DNA from 2 places in the Caldimonas thermodepolymerans genome. Region 2 is predicted to be linked to the other one. Evidence: riboswitches for the same ligand, from Rfam matches in the RefSeq annotation. Region 2 holds a riboswitch; the other holds the start of a gene.

Region 1 (11,275 bases), 1.0 Mb from region 2:
CACCTTGAGCTTCATGCCCTGCGTGTAGCGCCCGGAGTAGACGCGCACGAAGGCGATGCGGTCGCGGTGCGACGGGTCCATGTTGGCCTGCACCTTGAACACCACGCCGGAGAACTGCTCCTCGTCCGGTGCGACCACGCGCGTGGTGGAGGCGCGCGGCCCCGGCGCGGGCGCCAGGTCCACCAGCGCGTCCAGTACCTCCTGCACGCCGAAGTTGTTGACCGCCGAGCCGAAGAACACCGGCGTCTGCTTCGCGGCGAGGAAGGCCTCGCGGTCGAAGGCCGGCGCCGCCTCGGTCAGCAGCTCGATGTTCTGCTCGGCCAGCTCGTAGTCGTGGCCGAAGCGCTCGCGCAGCGCGGCGGCCTCGGTCAGCGGCACGATCTGCTGGTCGGTGACGCGGTCCTCGCCGGCACGGAACAGCCGCATGTGGCGCGCGCGCAGGTCCACGATGCCGCCGAAGGCCTTGCCCTGGCCGACCGGCCAGGTCATCGGCACGCAGGGCATGCCGAGTTCCGCCTCGATCTCGTCGAGCAGCGCGATCGGGTCGCGGCCCTCGCGGTCCATCTTGTTGATGAAGGTGATGATGGGCGTGTCGCGCTGGCGGCACACCTCGATCAGGCGGCGGGTCTGCGCTTCCACGCCGTTGGCCGCGTCGATCACCATCAGCGCCGAGTCCACCGCGGTCAGCACGCGGTAGGTGTCCTCGGAGAAGTCGCGGTGGCCCGGGGTGTCGAGCAGGTTGATGACGTGGTCGCGGTACAGCATCTGCATCACCGAGCTCGCCACCGAGATGCCGCGCTGCTTCTCGATTTCCATCCAGTCCGAGGTGGCATGGCGGCTGGCCTTGCGGGCCTTGACCGAGCCGGCGATGTGGATCGCGCCGGAGAACAGCAGCAGCTTTTCCGTCAGCGTGGTCTTGCCCGCGTCGGGGTGCGAGATGATGGCAAAGGTGCGGCGGCGCCGGACTTCGGCGGCATGAGGTGAGGCAGACAAGGGACGGGCTCCGGTACAAGTAGCTGCGGCCGTGTCGTCGCACGGCCGCCGGCAGGCCCGCATTTTCCCACGCCCCTGCCCGGGCGGTGCCGGGCGCGCACCCGCCCCGGCCGCGCCGAAGGGGTTTGTACGAAGGGAAAACTGCACATCTTCAGTATCCCCGCCGCGGCCCGGGGCATGTCCCCCTGCCTAGAATCAGGGTTAACCCCAGGTCCTGCGCCCACCAGGCGCGGCACCGCCCGACGTCCGCCCGTGACCGCACCCGGCCCCCGCGAGGCGCCGGCTTCACCGCCGTTTCGCCACTCGCAAGGAATCCGCCATGCAGGCCCTCGTCCGCCTGAGCCAGTTCGTCGGCAAGACCTTTGCCGCCTGGGTGCTGCTGTTCGCCGTGCTCGCCTATTTCGCCCCCGCCCAGTTCCGCTGGATCGCGCCGTGGATCACGGTGCTGCTGGGCATCGTCATGTTCGGCATGGGCCTGACCCTGTCGAAGGACGACTTCCGTGAAGTGTTCCGCCGGCCCGTCGACGTGCTGATCGGCGTGCTGGGCCAGTTCCTCATCATGCCGGGCCTGGCCTGGGCCCTGTGCCAGCTGCTGGGGCTGCCGCCCGAGATCGCCGTGGGCGTGATCCTGGTCGGCTGCTGCCCGGGCGGCACCGCCTCCAACGTGATGACCTACCTGGGCCGCGGCGACGTGGCGCTGTCGGTGGCGATCACCTCGGTGACCACGCTGCTCGCGCCGCTCGTCACCCCCGCGCTGATCTGGCTGCTGGCCAGCGCCTGGCTGGACGTCAACGCCGGCGCGATGTTCTGGTCCATCGTGCAGGTGGTGGTGCTGCCGATCGCGCTGGGCGTGGTCGCGCAGTCGCTGCTGCGCGAGAAGGTCAAGCTCGCGGTGGACGTGCTGCCGCTGGTGTCGGTGGCGGCGATCGTCGCCATCGTCGGCGCGGTGGTCGCGGCCAACCAGGCCCGCATCGCCGAAAGCGGCGCGCTGATCTTCGCGGTGGTCGTGCTGCACAACGGCCTGGGCCTGCTGCTGGGCTACCTGCTCGGCAAGCTGACCGGCCGCAGCATCGCCCGGCGCAAGACGCTCGCGATCGAGGTCGGCATGCAGAACTCGGGCCTGGGCGCGGCGCTCGCGGCGGCGCACTTCTCGCCGCTGGCGGCCGTGCCCAGCGCGATCTTCAGCGTCTGGCACAACATCTCGGGCGGGCTGGTGGCCACCTGGTTCCAGCGCATCGCCAACAGCCCCGAGGACACTGCGGCCGACCGGCCCTCCGGGGAAACGGCGGCCGTATAATCCGCCCCCAACCGAGGAGCGTTGCAGCGTCCGCCACGGACGCCAGGCTCGGCATCAAGCAACGACGCTCACCCACGCTTCCGTGCGGTGAGTGCCCTCCGGAAGCGTGGGCGGATCCACCCTCACGTTCCCGGAGTCACCATGAACGCTGTCCTCAAACCCTCCGCGCCGGCCGAAAGCGCCATCGCCGACATCTCCCTCGCCGACTGGGGCCGCAAGGAAATCCGCATTGCCGAAACGGAAATGCCGGGCCTGATGGCCATCCGCGAGGAATACGCCGCCAGCCAGCCGCTCAAGGGCGCGCGCATCGCCGGCTCGCTGCACATGACCATCCAGACCGCGGTGCTGATCGAGACGCTGCAGGCGCTGGGCGCCCAGGTGCGCTGGGCCTCGTGCAACATCTTCTCGACCCAGGACCACGCCGCCGCGGCGATCGCCGCCACCGGCACGCCGGTGTTCGCGAAGAAGGGCGAGACGCTGGAGGAATACTGGGACTACACCCACCGCATCTTCGACTTCGGCGCGCAGGGCAGCGAGGCCGAAGGCCCGAACATGATCCTGGACGACGGCGGCGACGCGACGCTGCTGATGCACCTGGGCAAGCGTGCCGAGTCCGACCCCTCGGTGCTGGCCAGCCCGGGCAGCGAGGAAGAGCGCATCCTGTTCGCCGCGATCAAGGCCAAGCTCGCGCAGGACCCGACCTGGTACTCGCGCAAGAGCGCGAAGATCATCGGCGTCACCGAGGAGACCACCACCGGCGTGAACCGCCTGAAGCAGATGTCCGCGCGCGGCGAGCTGATGTTCCGCGCGATCAACGTCAACGACAGCGTCACCAAGAGCAAGTTCGACAACCTCTACGGCTGCCGCGAGTCGCTGGTCGACGGCATCAAGCGCGCCACCGACGTGATGGTGGCCGGCAAGATCGCCGTGGTGTGCGGCTACGGCGACGTGGGCAAGGGCTCGGCGCAGGCGCTGCGCGCGCTGTCGGCGCAGGTGTGGGTCACCGAGATCGACCCGATCTGCGCGCTGCAGGCCGCGATGGAAGGCTACCGCGTCGTGACGATGGACTACGCCTGCGACAAGGCCGACATCTTCGTCACCGCCACCGGCAACAAGCACGTCATCACCTTCGAGCACATGGCGAAGATGAAGGACCAGGCCATCGTGTGCAACATCGGCCACTTCGACAACGAGATCGACGTCGCCGCGCTGGAAGCCAAGTGCCAGTGGGAGGAGATCAAGCCGCAGGTCGACCACGTGATCTTCCCGGACGGCAAGCGGATCATCCTGCTGGCCAAGGGGCGCCTGGTGAACCTGGGCTGTGCCACCGGCCACCCGAGCTACGTGATGAGCTCGTCGTTCGCCAACCAGACCATCGCGCAGATCGAGCTGTTCACGCACCCTGACGGCTACGACGTCGGCAAGGTCTACACCCTGCCCAAGCACCTGGACGAGAAGGTGGCCCGCCTGCAGCTGAAGAAGCTGGGCGCGATGCTGACCGAGCTGACCGACGAGCAGGCCCGCTACATCGGCGTGCCCAAGGAAGGGCCGTACAAGCCCGATACGTACCGGTACTGAACCCCCTACGGCCTGGCGGCCGCCCCTTGGAAAAGGGGGCGACACGCGTGGGCCGGCCACGCCGGATCCACGGCGCCCGCCCGGCCGAGCATGCCCTGCGGCCCGGCAGGGACGCCGGGCGGCCCGTTGCACTGCGGTTCGAGATGACGCGAGCGGATCAGTTGTTGGTACAGCGCGGACTGGCCCCGAGCCGGTCGGCCGCGCAGCGGCTGATCGAGCGCGGCGCGGCGCAGTGGAAGGGACCGCGCGGCTGGACGGTGCTGCGCAAGGCCGGCGAGGAACTGCCCGAGGGCGTGCCGCTGCGCGTGACCGACGACGCCGAGCTGCGCTACGTCTCGCGCGGCGGGCTGAAGCTGGAAGGCGCGCTCGCCGCCACGGGGCTGGACGTGCGGGGCTGGACCTGCCTGGACGTCGGGCAGAGCACCGGCGGCTTCACCGACGTGCTGCTGCAGTGCGGCGCCGCGCGCGTGGTCGGTGTGGACGTCGGGCACGGGCAGCTGCACGGGAAGCTGCGCGGCGATGCGCGCGTGACGGCGTACGAGGGCGTCAACGCGCGGGCGCTGGAGGACTCGGCGTTCGGGCGCGAGACCGCGAGGCACAGCTTCGACCTCGTCGTCGGCGACCTGTCCTTCATCTCGCTGGAACGCGTGCTGCCGGCGCTGGCGCCGTGGCTGCGGCCTGGCGGGCAGGCGCTGCTGCTGGTCAAGCCGCAGTTCGAGGTCGGGCCGCAGCATGTCGGCAAGGGCGGGCTGGTGCGCGACGCGTCGCAGTACGCGCGCGTCGAGCAGCGCCTGCGCGAGGCCTGCGCCGCGCTCGGCTGGCGCGTGCGCGGCTGGTTCGACAGCCCCATCGCCGGCGGGGACGGCAACCGGGAATTCTTCATCTGGGCGCAAGCGCCCGATGCGTGAGGACGCAATGACGACGACACCCACCACCAGGCTGCCGGTCAGCCTGGAGTTCTTTCCGCCCAAGACGCCCGAAGGCGTCGACAAGCTGGCCGCGGTGCGCCAGCAGCTGTACGCGCTGGCGCCCCAGTACTGCTCGGTGACCTACGGCGCCGGCGGCTCGACCCAGGACGGCACGCTGCAGACCGTGCAGGCCATCCTCGCCGAAGGCGTCGATGCCGCGCCGCACTTCTCGTGCATCGGCGCGGACCAGGCCAGCATCCGCGAGAAGCTGCAGCAGTTCAAGACCGCCGGCGTGCGGCGCATCGTCGCGCTGCGCGGCGACCTGCCCTCGGGCTACGGCGGCTTCGGCGAGTTCCGCTACGCCAGCGACCTGGTGGCCTTCATCCGCGCCGAGACCGGCGACCACTTCCACATCGAGGTCGCCGCCTACCCCGAGATGCACCCCCAGGCCCGCTCGCCCGAAGCCGACCTGCAGGCCTTCGCGACCAAGGTCCGCGCCGGCGCCGACGCGGCCATCACGCAGTACTTCTTCAACGGCGACGCCTACTTCCGCTTCGTCGACGACGTGCGCCGGCTGGGCGTGGAGATCCCGGTGATCCCCGGCATCATGCCGATCACCAACTCGTCGCAGCTGATGCGCTTCTCCGACGCCTGCGGCGCCGAGATCCCGCGCTGGATCCGCAACCGGCTGCAAAGCTTCGGCGACGACAAGGCCTCGATCCAGGCCTTCGGGCTGGACGTGGTCACGGCGCTGTGCGAGCGGCTGCGCGCCGGTGGCGCGCCGGGCTTCCACTTCTACACGATGAACCAGGCCGGCGCGACGCTGGAGATCTGCCGGCGCCTGCAGTTGCTCTGAGCGCACGGTCGCGCCGTTTCCCTGACGCGGCGCAAAGACCGTGTGCGCCGGGCGGCGCGGCGCCGCGGAGCTTGCGATGCGACAAACCGGCCGCGCGAGGCGGGGTGTCGAATGGACGCAGGGAATGTTCCCGTGCTCCCTGGACACCGAAGAACCATCATGAAGCAGAAGTACCTCCTCGCCTCGCTGCTCGGCCTGGCCGCCCTTGCCCCCGTCGCCGCCCAGGCGGACGACACGACGCCGTGGATGGTGCGCGTGCGCGCCGTCAACATCGACAGCGTCAACAAGGACAGCACCGGCCTGGACCTCAGCGTCAACGACAAGGTCATCCCCGAAGTCGACATCTCGTACTTCTTCACGCCCAACATCGCCGCCGAGCTGATCCTGACCTACCCGCAGAAGCACGACGTGCGCTCGGCCGGCGCGAAGATCGGCTCGCTCAAGCACCTGCCGCCGACGCTGACGCTGCAGTACCACTTCACCGACCTGGGCGCGTTCAAGCCCTACGTCGGCGCGGGCGTCAACTACACGCGCTTCTCCAGCGTCGACCTGCCCGCGGGCGTGAGCATCGACAAGGACAGCTACGGCCTGGCGCTGCAGGCCGGCGTCGACTACGAGCTGACCAAGAACGTCTACCTCAACTTCGACGTCAAGAAGGTGCAGATCCGCACCGACGTGAAGGCCGGCGGCACCAAGCTCGGCACGCTCAAGGTCGACCCGCTGCTGGTCGGCGTGGGCGTCGGCATGCGCTTCTGAGTGCCGCGCCGCCACACCCTCCAAACTGAATCCTGGCTGAACGAGGCCAGGTCCTGCGCGGGGCAGGCAAGTTGACGACAATGTCGGCTTGGCCTGCCCCATGTCGTCCGTCACCACCCCCGCCCGCTTCGCCCTCGGCCCGGCCCTGCGCCGCACGCTGCGCCACCCGGAGTTCCGGCGTGGCGCGCTGGACATCGGCCACGTGGCGCTGGGCATTTCCGCCTGGGGCCTGGTCACGGGCGTGGCGATGGTCAAGAGCGGGCTGTCGGTGCCGATGGCCCTGTTCATGTCGCTGCTGGTGTTCGCCGGCAGCGCGCAACTGACCGCCCTGCCGCTGATCGCCTCCGGCGCGCCGATCTGGGTGGTGTGGGTCGCCGCCACCTGCGTGAACCTGCGCTTCGTGATCTTCAGCGCGATGTGGCGGCCCTACTTCGCCCCGTACCCGCGCTGGCAGCGTGCGGTGATCGGCTACTTCACCGGGGACGTGAACTACGTGCTGTTCATGAAGCGCTTCCCCGATCCCGGCCCGCACCCGGACGCCCTGCCGTACTTCTGGGGCGGCGTGGCGATCAACTGGTTCGGCTGGCAGGCCTCGTCCATCCTGGGCATCGTGCTGGCCAACGTGATCCCGCTGGAATGGGGGCTGGGCTTTGCCGGCGTGCTGGCGCTGCTGGGCATCACCTGCTCGCTGCTGCAGGACAAGGTCACCTGGCTGGCCGGCGGCACCGCCGCAGCTGCGGCGATCGCGGCCTACGCGCTGCCGCTGCGCATGAACATCCTGCTGGCCGTGGCCGCCGCGGTGGCCGTGGGCCTGGGCATCGAGGCGGTCGAGCGCGCCCGGCGCCAGGCCCGGCGCGACGCGCAGGACCGGGAGCGCGCCTGATGGCCACCTGGGAGATCATCGTCACGATCCTCGGCCTGGCCGTGATCACCGTGGTCACACGCGGCTTCTTCATGCTGCCCGACCGCGAGCTGCCGATGCCCGACTGGGTCAAGCGCGGGCTGCGCTACGCCCCGCTGGCGGCGCTGATCGCGGTCATCGCGCCCGAGGTGCTGATGACCCAGGGCGACTTCATCGCCACCTGGCAGGACGCGCGCCTGCCCGCTGTGGTGGCGGCCAGCGCCTACTACTTCTGGCGCCGCGGCATCCTCGGCACCATCGTGACCGGCATGGCGGTCTACCTGCCGCTGCACATCGGCCTCGGCTGGTGACGCATCGCCCGCCGTTGCCGCCCGACACGGGGCGGCAGCGCCGCAGGGGGCACAATCCGGGGTTTCGAGATCCCAACTCCGAGCACAAGCAAGACCACCATGAACGTACTGCGCTTTTCCGATCTGATCGCCCAAGGCAAGGTCCAGGGGCGTCGGGTGTTCATCCGCGCCGACCTGAACGTCCCGCAGGACGACAGCGGCCGCATCACCGAAGACACCCGCATCCGCGCATCGATTCCCTGCATCCGGATGGCGCTGGACGCGGGGGCCGCGGTGATGGTCACCTCGCACCTGGGCCGCCCCACCGAAGGCGAGTTCAAGCCGGAAGACTCGCTGGCCCCGGTCGCCGCGCGCCTGGGCGAGCTGCTCGGCCGCGAGGTGCCGCTGGTGTCCGACTGGGTCGACGGCGTGGACGTGCAGCCCGGCCAGGTCGTGCTGCTGGAGAACTGCCGCCTGAACAAGGGCGAGAAGAAGAACAACGAGGAGCTGGCGAAGAAGATGGCCGCGCTGTGCGACATCTTCGTGCACGATGCGTTCGGCACGGCGCACCGCGCCGAGGCCTCGACCTACGGCATCGCGCAGTTCGCGCCCGTCGCCTGCGCCGGCCCGCTGCTGGCCGCCGAGATCGACGCGATCACCAAGGCGCTGGACAACCCGAAGCGCCCGCTGGTGGCCATCGTCGCCGGCTCCAAGGTCTCGACCAAGCTGACCATCCTGCAGTCGCTGGCGAAGAACGTGGACCAGCTGGTGGTCGGCGGCGGCATCGCCAACACCTTCATGCTGGCCGCCGGGCTGAAGATCGGCAAGTCGCTGGCCGAGCCCGACCTGGTGGGCGAGGCCAAGGCCGTGATCGAGGCGATGAAGGCGCGCGGCGCCGAGGTGCCGATCCCGGCCGACGTGGTGGTGGCCAAGGAATTCAAGGCCGACGCGCCGGCCACCGTGAAGGCCGCCACCGACGTGGCCGACGACGAGATGATCCTCGACATCGGCCCGCAGACCGCGCAGGCCCTGGCCGACAAGCTCAAGGCCGCCGGCACCATCGTCTGGAACGGCCCGGTGGGCGTGTTCGAGTTCGACGCCTTCGCCCAGGGCACCGAGACCATCGCCCGCGCGATCGCCGCGTCGAGCGCCTTCAGCATCGCCGGCGGTGGCGACACCCTGGCGGCGATCGCCAAGTACGGCATCGAGAAGGACGTCGGCTACATCTCCACCGGCGGCGGTGCCTTCCTGGAGGTGCTGGAAGGCAAGACCCTGCCCGCTTTCGAGATCCTCAGCAAGCGCGCCGCGGGCTGACGGCCCGGCGCCCCGTCCCCGCCCCGGCGGCCGCCAGGCCCCCGGGGCTTTTTCGTGGCCGGGAAACCGCAGCTGCAGCCGCGCCTGCGCCCCCGGCCCGGGCACGGGCAGGCGGCTTGGCTATGCTCGGGGACGAAGACGCCGCACGGGCGGCACGCAGGATGTAACTCTGAAACGCATTCTGGCCGACAATACGGAACAAAGTTACAAACCCACCGGAGACTCCCGCACATGTCGCGCGCCACCAAGATCGTCGCCACGCTGGGCCCCGCCTCCTCGTCGCCGGAGGTGCTGGAACGCATGATCCTCGCCGGGGTCGACGTCGTCCGGCTGAACTTCTCCCACGGCACGGCGCAGGACCACATCGACCGCGCCCGCCTGGTGCGCGAGGCCTCCGAGCGCGCGGGCAGGCAGGTGGCCATCATGGCCGACCTGCAGGGCCCCAAGATCCGGGTCGGCCGCTTCGAAGGAGGCAAGACCCAGCTGGAGCCCGGCCAGCGCTTCATCCTCGACGCCGCCTGGACCGACCTGGGCAACAACGAGCGCGTCGGGCTGGACTACAAGGAGCTGCCGCGCGACGTGAAGCCGGGCGACACGCTGCTGCTCAACGACGGGCTGATCGTGCTGACCGTCGAGCGCGTGGTCGGCGACGAGGTGCACACCGTCGTCCGGCTGGGTGGAGAGCTGTCCAACAACAAGGGCATCAACAAGCAGGGCGGCGGCCTGACCGCCCCGGCCCTGACGGCCAAGGACATGGAAGACATCAGGACCGCGATGAGCTTCCAGTGCGAGTACCTGGCCGTCTCGTTCCCGAAGAACGCCACCGACATGGAGATGGCACGCCAGCTCGCCAACGTGGCCGGCGAGCCGTGGCGCCACAAGCCGGGGCTGATCGCGAAGATCGAGCGAAGCGAGGCCATCCCGCAGCTGGAGGCCATCCTCAAGGCCAGCGACGGCATCATGGTCGCGCGCGGCGACCTGGCGGTGGAGGTCGGCAACGCCGCGGTGCCGGCGCTGCAAAAGCGCATGATCCGCATGGCGCGCGAGATGGACAAGGTGGTCATCACCGCGACGCAGATGATGGAGTCGATGATCGTCAACCCGGTGCCCACCCGCGCCGAGGTGAGCGACGTCGCCAACGCGGTGCTGGACGGCACCGACGCGGTGATGCTCAGCGCCGAGACCGCCACCGGCAAGTACCCGGTCGAGACCGTCGAGCACATGGCGCTGATCGCGCTGGAAGCCGAGCGCGCCGAGGACATCTCGCTGGACGCGGACTTCACCAACAAGCGCTTCGGCCGCATCGACCAGTCGATCGCGATGGGCGCGCTGTTCACCGCCCACCACCTGGGCTGCAAGGCCATCGTCGCGCTGACCGAATCGGGCTCGACCGCGCTGTGGATGAGCCGCCACAAGATCCACGTGCCGATCTACGCGCTGACCTCGCAGCCGCTGTCGCAGCGCAAGATGGCGCTGTACCGCAACGTGCACCCGATGCTGATGCCCAGCTGCACCGACCGCGACACCGCGCTGGCCAAGGCCGAGGCGCTGCTGGTCGAGCAGGGGCTGCTGCGCCCGGGCGATACCTACGCGATCACCTGCGGCGAGCCGATGGGCTACCCGGGCGGCACCAACATGCTCAAGGTCTGCCGCGTCGGCGGCTGAACGCCAGGCCTCAGTCCAGGCGCAGCGACACGCCGGTGACGAACAGCGCGTCGCCGCGCTTGAGCCCTTCCCCCGGGTGGCTGTTGTAGCGATAGGTGAAGCCGGCGGTCAGGCTCAGGCGTTCGGTCATCGCCACCGACAGGTTGGTGTCGAACTCGGCCCGCCAGGCGCCGGATTCCTCCAGCACCGGCAGCACGGTCAGCTTCTGGCGGAACTTGGTGCTCTGCGTCAGCGTGTGGCTGGACTCCTCGGCCAGCAGCAGTTCGGCACGGCCGTAGCTGCGGCGCAGGCGCCCCTCCACCTCGGACGGCTCGTCGAAGCGGTCGTGGGTGTAGCCCAGGCCCACGGTGGCGTCCCAGAAGCCGGTGTCGTCGCGGAAGAAGTGGTGGCCGACGCCGCTGCCGACGAAGCGGCGCAGCGCCAGGTTGGCGGGACGGTCGTGCAGCAGCTCCAGCCGGCCGAAGCCGAACCACTGCGCAGAGAAGTCGCGGTCGTACTGGGTGCCGGCGCCGAAGCGCTGGGCCGAGGTCTCGCCGGCCACCTTGGCGTACTGGGCCCGCGCGGTGACCATCCACTTGTCGTGGTCGGTGGCGCGCACGCTGTCGGCGCTCAGGTTGAAGCTCGAGGCCTCGCTGTTGCCGGACGACAGGCTGGCGCCGGCGCCGAACAGGTGCCGCCAGCGGCCGTCCGGCTTGACGGTGACCTGGGACCAGGCCA
Region 2 (11,275 bases):
AAGGCGTGCCGCGCCTTGCCGTGGTTCAGCGCCTCGTACAGGTCCTGCAGCTGCGGCGACAGGAAATTCCAGTCGTCCAGCACCTGTTGCAGCCGGGTCGCGATCCCGCTCGCATAATGAGCCATGCTCAAGTCCCTGGAGACGACGACCAGATGGCCGTCGCGCGAACCGTCCTTGTAGGTGGCAAGCTTCATGTGCGTGGCGGAGGAATTCCTGCGAGCTGGCGATTGTATTGAGGGCGCGGCGCCGGCCGCGGGCCTGGCATCGCCCGCCCGGCGCCGGCTGCTGGGGTTGCTGGCCGGCGGCTGCGCCGGCCTGGCCTTGCCGGTGCGGGCGGCTGCGTCGTCGGGGCCCGAGGTCTACCCGACCCGGGTGCCGCCGCCGTTTTCCCATGCCTACACGCTGCGGCGCGGCCTCCTGGGCGGCACCGGCGAGATCGCCTGGCAGCCGCAAGGCTCGGCCTACCGGCTGCGGCTGGAGGGGAAGGTGGCGCTGTTCGGCGCGGTGCTGACGCAGGTCAGCGAGGGCCGGATCGACGCCTCGGGGCTGGCGCCGCTGCGCTTCATCGACCGGCGGCTGCGGCGCCCCGAGCGCAGCGCGGTGTTCGACCGCGAGGCCGGGCGGATCAGCTTCACCGGCCGCACCACCACCCAGCCGGTCGTGCCGGGGGTGCAGGACCGCCTGAGCTGGATGATCCAGCTGCCCGCGATCGCCGAGGCCGACCCGCAGCGTGTGCGCGCCGGCGCCGCGGTGCGCCTGATGGTGGTCAGCGCCAAGGGCGACGCCAAGGTCTGGACCCTGCGCTCGCGCGGGATGCAGCAGGTCAGCCTGCCGGGCGGCAGCGTCGAGGCCGTGAACCTGGTGCGCGAGTCGGCCGATCCCCGCGACACGGTCGCCGAGGTCTGGCTGGACCCGCAGCGCCATCACCTGCCGGTGCGGGCGCGCATGACCGAGCGCGACGGCGAACCCCTGGAACTGCTGCTGGACGCCTGACCCTGCCGCCGCAGGGCTCAAGTCGCCCCGCTTCCGGCCGACCCGCCAGGGAAGGCCCTGACGGTGCCGGTGGCTTGAAACTTGCGAGACCGTACCCACGTACGCCGCATCGAAGGACCTCCGGGCATCCGCCACGGCGGCCTCTCAGGAAAGGAGCCAGTCCATGCAAATGCTGTACAACTCGGAGAACTTTGCTGTGGTCGAGTTCCAGGTGCCGGCGGCCCCGCCGCAGGCCGGCGAGGAGGGCCCCGCCCTGACGCGCGGCGGATACGAGATCGTCGACAAGTTCAAGCGCAAGGAGATCTACCTCGAAGGCGCGCTGGCCGAGAGCTTCAAGCAGGGGGTCGAGGCGCTGATCGAGGGCTCGCCCACGGTCGAGGACATCGACGCCTACATCGAGCGTTTCACCTCGCTGATGCAGCAGCCGGTCGTGCTGCACTGACCTGACCTGTCCGGCTGCCGTCCCTCGCACGCCGGGCCGCCCGCAGCGCCCCGGCGTTTTGTTTTCCCTGCCTTCCCTTGCGTCCCGTGCTGGGGTATGGTGGCTAGCCCCCCGCAGCCCGCGCGGCCGCGGGGCCTGCCCAGAGGCAACCCCGAACGAGGAGGCGCGCTATGGTCAAACGCCATGCCGAGGCCCGTGTGGTGGCGTCGCCGGGCCTGTCCGACGCCCCGGTGCTGGACCGCATGTGCTCGCATTTCGTGCTGACCCTCGCCTTGCGGCACAGCGGGCGCTTCAACGTGCGGCGCGACTGGAACAGCCTCCTGTCCCTGACCGGCCGGCACCTGGTCTGGCCGGTGTCGGTGCTGGCGCGGCTGCGCCAGTTCCTGGCGCGCCGCTGCGCCGGCAACGAGCTGTGGAAGGGCCACGAGAAGCTCGACGATGCGCGCTTCCTGGAGCGGCACGGCACCTGGCAGGGGCCGTACGAGGAAGGCACGCTGTTCTTCTACATCGACGAATACGTCAAGGATGCGCCCAAGGACCTGCTGGCCGTCCTCGGGGCCACCTGCGAATGGCTGGGGCGCAGCCTGAAGAAGGAATCGACGCTGGTCGAGAAGAACATCGACGCGCTGGCCAGCCGGCTGCAGCTCAACCCGGCCGAGCGCGCGCTGTTGCTGTACGGCACGCTGGCGCGTTACCAGCGCGAGCTGCGCGGGCTGCTGGTCGAGTTCAAGGTCGCCAACGCCCAGGAGGCCTACGCGGTGCTGGCCGAGGTGGCCGGCGTCGACGAGAAGGACGTCGGCGAGGCGCTGCGCGCCGGCTCGCGGCTCGAGCGCATCGGCATGATCGAGAACCTGATCTCGGAGCACAACATCACCGACCTGGCCGACCTGATGAAGGTCTCCGAGCAGCTGCCGCCGGTGCTGATGCGCGAGTACCGCGACGAGACCGAGCTGATGGCCGTGTTCACCCGGCCGGCCGCGCCGAGCGAGCTGACCCTGGAGGACTTCCAGTACGTGGCCGAGGACGCGCAGGTGCTGGTGGCCCTGCTGCGCAACGCGGTGGCGCACAAGGAACCGGGGGTCAACATCCTGCTCTACGGGCCGCCGGGCACCGGCAAGACCGAGCTGGCCAAGGTGGTGGCCCAGGCGGCCGGGCTGGAGCTGTACGAGGTCGAGTACGCCGACCGCGACGGCAACTCGCTGTCCGGGCGCGACCGCTACCGCTCGCTGCAGATCAGCCATGTGTTCCTCAAGGGCAGCCCCAATGTCGCGCTGCTGTTCGACGAGGTCGAGGACGTGTTCCCGCCGATCAACACCGACACCGCGCAGCTGATGGCGCGGCTGGAAGCCGGCGACGGCATGCCCAACGGCTCGGTCAGCGGCAAGGCCTGGGTCAACCAGGTGCTCGAGAGCAACCCGGTGCCGGTGATCTGGGTCACCAACCGCATCGAGCAGATCGACCCGGCGTTCCGGCGCCGCTTCCAGTACCACCTGGAGCTGAAGTCGCCGCCGCCCGGCGCGCGCGAGGCGCTGGTCGCCAAGGCCTTGAGCGGCGCCAAGGTGAGCCCGGAGTTCGTCGCCCGCCTGGCCGCGCGCAAGGCGCTGACGCCGGCGCAGATCCGCACCGCGGTGCGCTTTGCCCAGCTGGCCGGCGGGGACGGCACGCCCGACGTGGAGCGGTTGATCGAGCGCCAGCTCGCCAATGCGGACAAGGCCCTGGGCAACACCGGCGGCGAGCGCGGCGCCCGCCCGGTGGTCACGCGCTACGACCTGGGCCTGATCCACACCGAGTCGCGCTTCGAGGTGCCGCGCATCATCGAGGCGCTGCGCCGCAAGGGCTTCGGCACGCTGTGCTTCCACGGGCCGCCCGGCACCGGCAAGACCGCGCTGGCCGAGTACATCGCCGGCGAGCTGCAGCAGCCGCTGATGGTGCGCCAGGCCTCGGACCTGGTCAGCAAGTACGTCGGCGAGACCGAGCAGAACATGGCGCGCATGTTCGAGGAGGCCGAGGCCGAGCACGCGGTGCTGCTGCTCGACGAGGCCGACAGCTTCCTGCGCAGCCGCCGCCTGGCCGAGCGCAACTACGAGGTCAGCGAGGTCAACGAGATGCTGCAGGGCATGGAGCGCTATGCCGGCGTGTTCATCTGCACCACCAACCTGTTCGACGAGCTCGACGAGGCGGCGCTGCGCCGCTTCACGTTCAAGATCCGCTTCAAGCCGCTGACCGCCGAGCAGCGCGAGCGCATGTTCGTCGTCGAGGCGCTGGCCGGCGAGGCCGCGGCGCTGACTGCCGAGCAGCGCGACCGGCTGCGCCAGCTGGAGTCGTTGACGCCGGGCGACTTCGCGGCCGTCAAGCGCCAGGTGGACATCCTGGGCGTGGCCTTCGAGCCGGACGAGTTCCTGTCGCAGCTGGAGGCCGAGCATCGCGTCAAGCCCCAGGTGCGGCAGGCCCGCGGGATGGGCTTCCTGCACTGACCGGGGCGCGTCCCCGGGGAACGGATCGGCGCTAGAACTGCGCCCAGGGCAGCCCGTCGTGGCGCCAGCCGTTGACCGTGTTGCGGTGGGCGTGTTCGTCGAGGTCGCCCTCGAAGCCGTGCAGCACGTTGATCACGTCGGTGAAGCCGGCGGCCTCCAGCGCCTCGCCGGCGGCCAGCGACCGGTTGCCCGAGCGGCACAGCAGCATCACCGGGCGCGAGGGCGAGCCGGCCTCGCGCAGCACCTGCTGCACGAACTGCTCCGGCACCGGCTGCATGTCCGGGTACTCGTACCAGGCGATGTGCACGATGCCGGGCGGGTGACCGACGTACAGGTATTCGATTTCCATGCGGACGTCGACGAACAGCACGTCCGGGTGGGCCTGCAGCAGTTCCCAGGCCTGTCGGGGGGTGAGGTGTTTCATAAGCCGGGCGTGATTGTCCTGCATGCGGCGCACGCCACGGCGGGACGCCACGACACGCCGGCCGTCAGGGGCTTTGGGGCGCTGCCTACAATCGCGGCATGAACGCCCGTCCCTACACCCGTGCCCAGCAGCTGCCCGAGATCCTCCAGCAGCGCATCGTCGTGCTCGACGGTGCGATGGGCACCATGATCCAGCGCTACAAGCTGTCCGAGGCCGACTACCGCGGCAGCCGCTTCGCGGGCCATCCCAAGGACCTGAAGGGCAACAACGAGCTGCTGGTCTTCACGCGGCCGGACGTGATCCGCGAGATCCACGAGCGCTACCTGGACGCCGGCGCGGACATCATCGAGACCAACACCTTCGGCGCCACCCGCGTCGCGCAGGAGGACTACGGCCTGCCGCAGCTGGCGCGCGAGATGAACGTCGAGGCGGCGCGCCTGGCCAGGACGGCCTGCGAGAAGTACGCCACGGCCGACAAGCCGCGCTTCGTCGCCGGCGCCTTCGGGCCGACGCCGCGCACCGCGAGCATCAGCCCCGACGTCAACGACCCGGGCGCGCGCAACGTCACCTTCGACGAGCTGAAGGAGGCCTACTACGAGCAGGCCGAGGGCCTGCTCGAAGGCGGCGCCGACCTGTTCCTGGTCGAGACCATCTTCGACACGCTCAACGCCAAGGCGGCGATCTTCGCGATCGACGAGCTGTTCGAGGCCACCGGCGAGCGCCTGCCGGTGATCATCTCCGGCACCGTCACCGACGCCTCGGGGCGCATCCTCTCCGGGCAGACGGTGGGCGCCTTCTGGCATTCGGTGCGCCATGCCCGGCCGCTGGCCGTGGGCCTGAACTGCGCGCTCGGCGCGGCGCTGATGCGCCCGTACATCGAGGAGCTGTCGAAGATCGCCGGCGACACCTACATCAGCTGCTACCCGAACGCCGGCCTGCCCAACCCGATGAGCGACACCGGCTTCGACGAGACGCCGCCGATCACCGCCGGGCTGATGGAGGACTTCGCCAAGGCCGGGTTCCTCAACATCGTCGGCGGCTGCTGCGGCACCACGCCCGAGCACATCGCCGAGATCGCCAAGCGCGTCAGCCGCTACCAGCCGCGCTGCCGGCACGAGGCGATGTTCACCGGCCTGCTGGCCACCTCCTGAAAAGACGAAGCCCCGGACGGGGCCGGGGCTGGGTCGGGGCGTGGCCGAGGCTAGCGTGCGGCGGTGGCGCGGCGCGCCGAGACCGTGATCTCCACGTCCGTGCCGTCGGCGCCGGCCTCGACGCCGGCGAAGCGTTCGCGCGGCACGCCGCGCGCGATCAGGTAGTCGCGCGTGCTTTCGGCGCGGTCGCGCGCCAGCATCGGGCTGCTGCGACCGTCCCCGGGGGCGGTCACGCGCACCTGGGCACCGGGCTCGTCCTTCACGCCCTGGGCGACGCGGTCCAGCACCGCGGCCAGCGGCGGCTTGACCGCCGAGCGGCGCGGATCGAACGCGTACTTCAGCGGCACCGCCACGCGGTAGCCGTCGTCGACCGCGGCCACCACCACCGGCGTGCCGGCCAGCTCGCGCGCCAGGCGGTGGCGCTGCGCGTCCAGCGACGCGCCGCCGAGGCCCGGGAACAGCGAGCCGCCGGTGCTGCCGCAGCCGGCCAGCAGCACGCTGCCGGCCAGCAGCCAGGCCGCGCGGGACAGGGCCATGCGCATCACGTCCGGCCCGCCTTCAGCGGTTCTGCGCCACGCTCTCGGGCTCGGCGACGTAGATCTCCACGCGCCGGTTCTGCGCCCGGCCGGCCTCGGTGTCGTTGGAGGCGACCGGCTCGCGGCTGCCGCGGCCGTCGATCGCGATGCGCGAGGCGGCCACGCCACGGGCCACCAGGTAGTCGCGCGTGGCGGCGGCGCGGTCCAGCGACAGCGGGTTGTTGATCGCGTCGGTGCCGGTGCTGTCGGTGTGGCCGATGATGCTGATCACGGTGGCGCTGTGGTCGCGCATGCTCTGCGCGAAGCTGTCGAGCACCCGGGCCAGCTGCGGCTTCACGGTGGCGCGACCGACGTCGAAGCCGGCGTCGCTCGGGATCTGCACCTTGATGCGGTTGTCGGCGGTGCGCTCGACGTCGATGCCAGTGCCCTGCGTGGCCTGCTCCATCCGGGCCTTCTGCTCTTCCATGCGCTTGGACCAGATGTAGCCCCCCAGCGCGCCGACCGCGGCGCCCGCGGCCGCCCCGGTGGCGGCGCTCTTGCCCTTGTTGCCTCCGGCCGTCGCCACGCCGATCAGCGCACCGGCCGCAGCGCCGATGCCGGCGCCCTTGGCCGTGTTGCTCTGGGTTTCCGTCATGTTCGCGCAACCGCTGGCCAGCACGGCCAGGGCGGCGATCGCGGCGATGGAGTTTTTCATGCGAGCTCCTTTTCTCATCGTTAGAAGTGCGAGCACTCATTGCAGCCCAAGCCAGGGCGGCGGGCAAGCGCCGTTGCGTGAGAAATGTAACAAGCTCGCGCCGGGGCATGCCGTTGCCGCGAAGACGGAAAGTGTGTGCACACATGTTGTGCGATGGCAGGTGACAGACCCGCATCCTCGCCCGGTTCACGGCCTGCCGGCAGCATCGGCGGGCGTGCCGGGGCGGCGCCTGCGGCTGGCGTAGAATGGCGGCCTTCTCCAAGGAGCGTTGCAGCGCCGCGCGGGACGCGAGAAACCGCCGGCGTCAGGCTTGGATCCATTCGTTTGCAACGACGCTCACCCCGCGCCACGGGTGAGCCGTGGCCGTCGACCTGCTTGAGGCCATGACCGAGACCACCGCCCCTGCTGCCACCCGTCCCGTTCCCCCGATGCGCCTGTCCGGCCTGGAGCCGGTGACCATCGGCGAAGGGCACCTGTTCATCAACATCGGCGAGCGCACCAACGTCACCGGCTCCAAGGCGTTCGCGCGCATGATCCTCAACGGCCAGTTCGAGGAGGCGCTGTCGGTCGCCCGCCAGCAGGTCGAGAACGGTGCGCAGATCATCGACGTCAACATGGACGAGGCCATGCTCGACAGCAAGGCCGCGATGATGCGCTTCCTGAACCTGATCGCCTCCGAGCCCGAGATCGCGCGCGTGCCGATCATGATCGACAGCTCCAAGTGGGAGGTGATCGAGGCGGGCCTCAAGTGCATCCAGGGCAAGGGCATCGTCAACTCGATCTCGCTCAAGGAAGGCGAGGCCGAGTTCAAGCGCCAGGCCCGGCTGATCCGCCGCTACGGCGCGGCGGCCGTCGTGATGGCCTTCGACGAGCAGGGCCAGGCCGACACCTTCGAGCGCAAGATCCAGATCTGCGAGCGGGCCTACCGCATCCTGGTCGACGAGGTGGACTTCCCGCCCGAGGACATCATCTTCGACCCCAACATCTTCGCGATCGCCACCGGCATCGAGGAGCACAACAACTACGCGGTCGACTTCATCAACGCGACGCGCTGGATCAAGCAGCACCTGCCGGGCGCCAAGGTCAGCGGCGGCGTGTCCAACGTGAGCTTCAGCTTCCGCGGCAACGAGCCGGTGCGCGAGGCGATCCACACGGTGTTCCTGTACCACGCGATCCAGGCCGGGCTGGACATGGGTATCGTCAACGCCGGGATGATCGGCGTCTACGACGAGCTGGACCCCGAGCTGCGCGAGCGCGTCGAGGACGTGGTGCTCAACCGCCGGCCCGATGCCACCGAGCGGCTGCTGGAGATCGCCGAGCAGGTCAAGGGCGCGGCCAAGGACGACAGCGCCAAGCTCGCCTGGCGCGACGCGCCGGTCGAGGCGCGCCTGAGCCATGCGCTGGTGCACGGCATCACCGACTTCATCGTCGAGGACACCGAGGAGGCCTGGCAGAAGATCAAGGCGGGCGGCGGCCGCCCGCTGCACGTGATCGAGGGGCCGCTGATGGCCGGCATGAACATCGTCGGCGACCTGTTCGGCGCCGGCAAGATGTTCCTGCCGCAGGTGGTCAAGTCCGCGCGGGTGATGAAGCAGGCGGTGGCCCATCTCGTCCCCTACATCGAGGAAGAGAAGCGCCAGCTCCAGGCCGCCGGCGGCGACGTCAAGCCCAAGGGCAAGATCGTGATCGCGACCGTGAAGGGCGACGTGCACGACATCGGCAAGAACATCGTCGCGGTCGTGCTCCAGTGCAACAACTTCGAGGTGGTCAACATGGGCGTGATGGTCCCGTGCCAGGACATCCTCGCCAAGGCGAAGGAAGAGGGCGCGGACATCGTCGGCCTGTCGGGCCTGATCACGCCCAGCCTCGAGGAGATGCAGCACGTCGCCGCCGAGATGCAGCGCGACGAGTACTTCCGCAGCCGCCAGGTCCCGCTGCTGATCGGCGGCGCGACCACCAGCCGCGTGCACACCGCGGTCAAGATCGCGCCGAACTACGACGGTCCCGTCGTCTACGTGCCCGATGCCTCGCGCAGCGTGGGCGTGTGCTCGGACCTGCTGTCCGACGGGAAGGCCGCGAAGTTCATCGCGGACCTGAAGGCCGACTACGAGCGCGTGCGCCAGCTGCATGCGAACAAGAAGCAGACGCCGCTGGTCAGCCTGGCCGAGGCGCGCGCGAACAAGACGCCGATCGACTGGAGCGCCTACACGCCTCCGGCACCGAAGTTCATCGGCCGCCGCGTGTTCCGCAACTACGACCTCGCGGAGCTGGCCCACTACATCGACTGGGGCCCGTTCTTCCAGACCTGGGACCTGGCCGGGCGCTTCCCGGACATCCTGACCGACGAGGTGGTCGGCGAGTCGGCGCGGCGCGTCTACAGCGACGGCCAGCGCATGCTCAAGCGGCTGATCGAGGGCCGCTGGCTGACCGCGCATGCCGTGATCGGGCTGTACCCGGCGCAGCAGGTCAACGACGACGACATCCTGATCTACGCCGACGAGGCGCGCACCCAGCCGCTGATGACCTGGCACGGCCTGCGCATGCAGAGCGAGCGTCCGGTGATCGACGGCGTCAAGCGCCCCAACCGGTGCCTGGCCGACTTCGTCTCGCCGCTCAACAACGACTACGTCGGCCTGTTCGCGGTGACGGCCGGCATCGGTGTCGAGAAGAAGGAACAGGCCTTCCTCGCCGACCACGACGACTATTCGGCCATCATGCTCAAGGCGCTGGCCGACCGGCTCGCCGAGGCGCTGGCCGAGCGCATGCACCAGCGCGTGCGCACCGAGTTCTGGGGCTACGCGCCGGACGAGGCGCTGAGCAACGAGGAGCTGATCGCCGAGAAGTACCAGGGCATCCGCCCGGCGCCCGGTTATCCTGCCTGCCCGGACCACAGCGTCAAGCGCGAGCTGTTCCGCGTGCTGGCCTGCGAGGACATCGGCATGGGACTGACCGAGAGCCTGGCGATGACGCCGGCGGCCAGCGTCAGCGGCTTCTACCTGGCCCACCCGCAGGCGACGTACTTCAACGTCGGCAAGGTGGGGCCGGACCAGATCGAGGACTGGGCGCGCCGCACCGGGCTGCCGGCAGCCGAGGTGCAGCGCTCGCTGTCGAGCCTGCTGTGAGCCGGGGCGGCGGGGCCGCTCAGGCCGCGGCGGGGCGGCGGCTGTCGACGTGCGCGCGGATCAATGCGTGCGTGTCGCGGCGCGTCTGCAGGCCCGGCACGCCCAGCAGCCGCAGGCGCAGCAGGCCGGTCAGGAACACCAGCGTGTCGAGGGCGGCGATGCGCGGCGACAGGCCAGGACGCAGCTGCCCGGCGCGCTGCGCGGCCTGGTAGGTCTGTTGCAGCTTGGCGACACATTCCTCGCAGTTGAGCGCATACTCGGCCAGGTCGCGCTGCATCTCGCCGACGAACTCGCACTTGAAGTTGAGGATCTCCATCGTGTCGCGCATGCAGGGGTTGTCGCTCAGGAGATCGGCGAACTGCACCAGGAAGTTGCGCACCCGCTCCAGCGGCTCGGTGGACGGGTCCGACAGCAGCGTGTAATCCATACGGTCTGCCAGGGGAACCGTGACTTCCTGGCGCATTGCCTTGAACAATTCCTCCTTGTTCGCGAAGTGCCAGTAAATCGCCCCTCGGGTCAGGCCCGCGGCCTGGGCGATCTGCTCCAGGCTGGTGTTGCCGACGCCCTGCTCATGGAACGTCTTGCGCGCAGCAGCGAGGATGCTGCGGCGGGTCTGCTCGGCTTCTTCCTTGGTGCGTCGAACCATGGGGGCGTCTTGAAAAGAACCTCAAACATACATACAGGAATGTATGTATCATAGCCCGCTTGCAGCACCCGCATCCCGATACCGCACTTGATCGCCGTCAGATGACGGCTTTGTCGTCTTTTTTCCTCTGCCCAGGCTCATCCATGGCTCATCCGTATCGTTCTTCCGTGGCGGCCGCCTCGCCTGACGCGCCGCGCACGCTGGCACCGCGCCTGTCCTTCGTGTTCGCCTCGCTCGCCGCACTGGCGCTGGTGGCATGCAGCCCGGGGTCGTCCCAGCCGCAGGGGCCGGGCGGGCCGGGGGCAGGGGGGGCGCCGCAGGCGATGCCGGTCGGCGTGCGCACCGTGCAGCTGCAGACCGTGCCGGTGACGCTGGAGGCCGTCGGCCGCGCCGAAGGCTCCAAGGAAGTGCAGGTGCAGGCGCGCGTCAGCGGCCTGCTCGAGCGCCAGGTCTACCAGGAAGGCGAGCGGGTCAAGGCCGGCGCGCCGATGTACTACATCGAGCGCGCGCCGTTCGAGATCGCGCTCGCCCAGGCCAAGGCCACGCTGGCGCAGCAGGCCGCGCAGCTGGAGCAGGCGCGCCGCGAGGAGCAGCGCCTCAAGCCGCTGGCCGAGCAGCAGGCCATCAGCCAGCGCGAATACGACGACGCGACCTCCGCGCTGCGCCTGGCCGAAGCCGCCGTGGCCCAGGCCCAGGCCCAGGTGCGCCAGGCCGAGCTGAACCTGTCGTACACGGTGGTCCATGCACCGATCTCGGGCATCAGCGGCCGCTCGCTGCAGTCCGAGGGCAGCCT

Evidence for each region. Region 2 has a riboswitch for S-adenosylhomocysteine ahead of metH (methionine synthase). Riboswitches for the same ligand answer to the same signal wherever they lie in the genome.
Region 1: it holds a riboswitch for S-adenosylhomocysteine, as region 2 does, so the genes downstream of both, ahcY (adenosylhomocysteinase) here and metH (methionine synthase) in region 2, are expected to answer to the same signal.

Annotation. Positions count from the first base shown of each region.
Region 1 covers NZ_CP064338.1:688,845-700,119, reverse strand. The annotation lists gene IS481_RS03420 (peptide chain release factor 3) at 1-993, opposite strand, end outside; gene IS481_RS03415 (bile acid:sodium symporter family protein) at 1,313-2,290, shown strand; S-adenosyl-L-homocysteine riboswitch at 2,298-2,367, shown strand; gene ahcY (adenosylhomocysteinase) at 2,432-3,868, shown strand; gene IS481_RS03405 (TlyA family RNA methyltransferase) at 4,012-4,776, shown strand; gene metF (methylenetetrahydrofolate reductase [NAD(P)H]) at 4,784-5,632, shown strand; gene IS481_RS03395 (OmpW/AlkL family protein) at 5,792-6,388, shown strand; gene IS481_RS03390 (AzlC family ABC transporter permease) at 6,489-7,271, shown strand; gene IS481_RS03385 (AzlD domain-containing protein) at 7,271-7,600, shown strand; gene IS481_RS03380 (phosphoglycerate kinase) at 7,700-8,893, shown strand; gene pyk (pyruvate kinase) at 9,125-10,558, shown strand; gene IS481_RS03370 (DUF481 domain-containing protein) at 10,569-11,275, opposite strand, start outside.
Region 2 covers NZ_CP064338.1:3,498,630-3,509,904, reverse strand. The annotation lists gene IS481_RS16600 (fumarylacetoacetate hydrolase family protein) at 1-194, opposite strand, end outside; gene IS481_RS16595 (DUF3108 domain-containing protein) at 193-993, shown strand; gene IS481_RS16590 (BTH_I0359 family protein) at 1,157-1,435, shown strand; gene IS481_RS16585 (ATP-binding protein) at 1,606-3,909, shown strand; gene IS481_RS16580 (rhodanese-like domain-containing protein) at 3,941-4,333, opposite strand; gene IS481_RS16575 (homocysteine S-methyltransferase family protein) at 4,432-5,484, shown strand; gene IS481_RS16570 (OmpA family protein) at 5,535-6,020, opposite strand; gene IS481_RS16565 (YiaD family glycine zipper/OmpA-like lipoprotein) at 6,043-6,714, opposite strand; S-adenosyl-L-homocysteine riboswitch at 6,969-7,059, shown strand; gene metH (methionine synthase) at 7,098-9,836, shown strand; gene IS481_RS16555 (TetR family transcriptional regulator) at 9,856-10,482, opposite strand; gene IS481_RS16550 (efflux RND transporter periplasmic adaptor subunit) at 10,626-11,275, shown strand, end outside.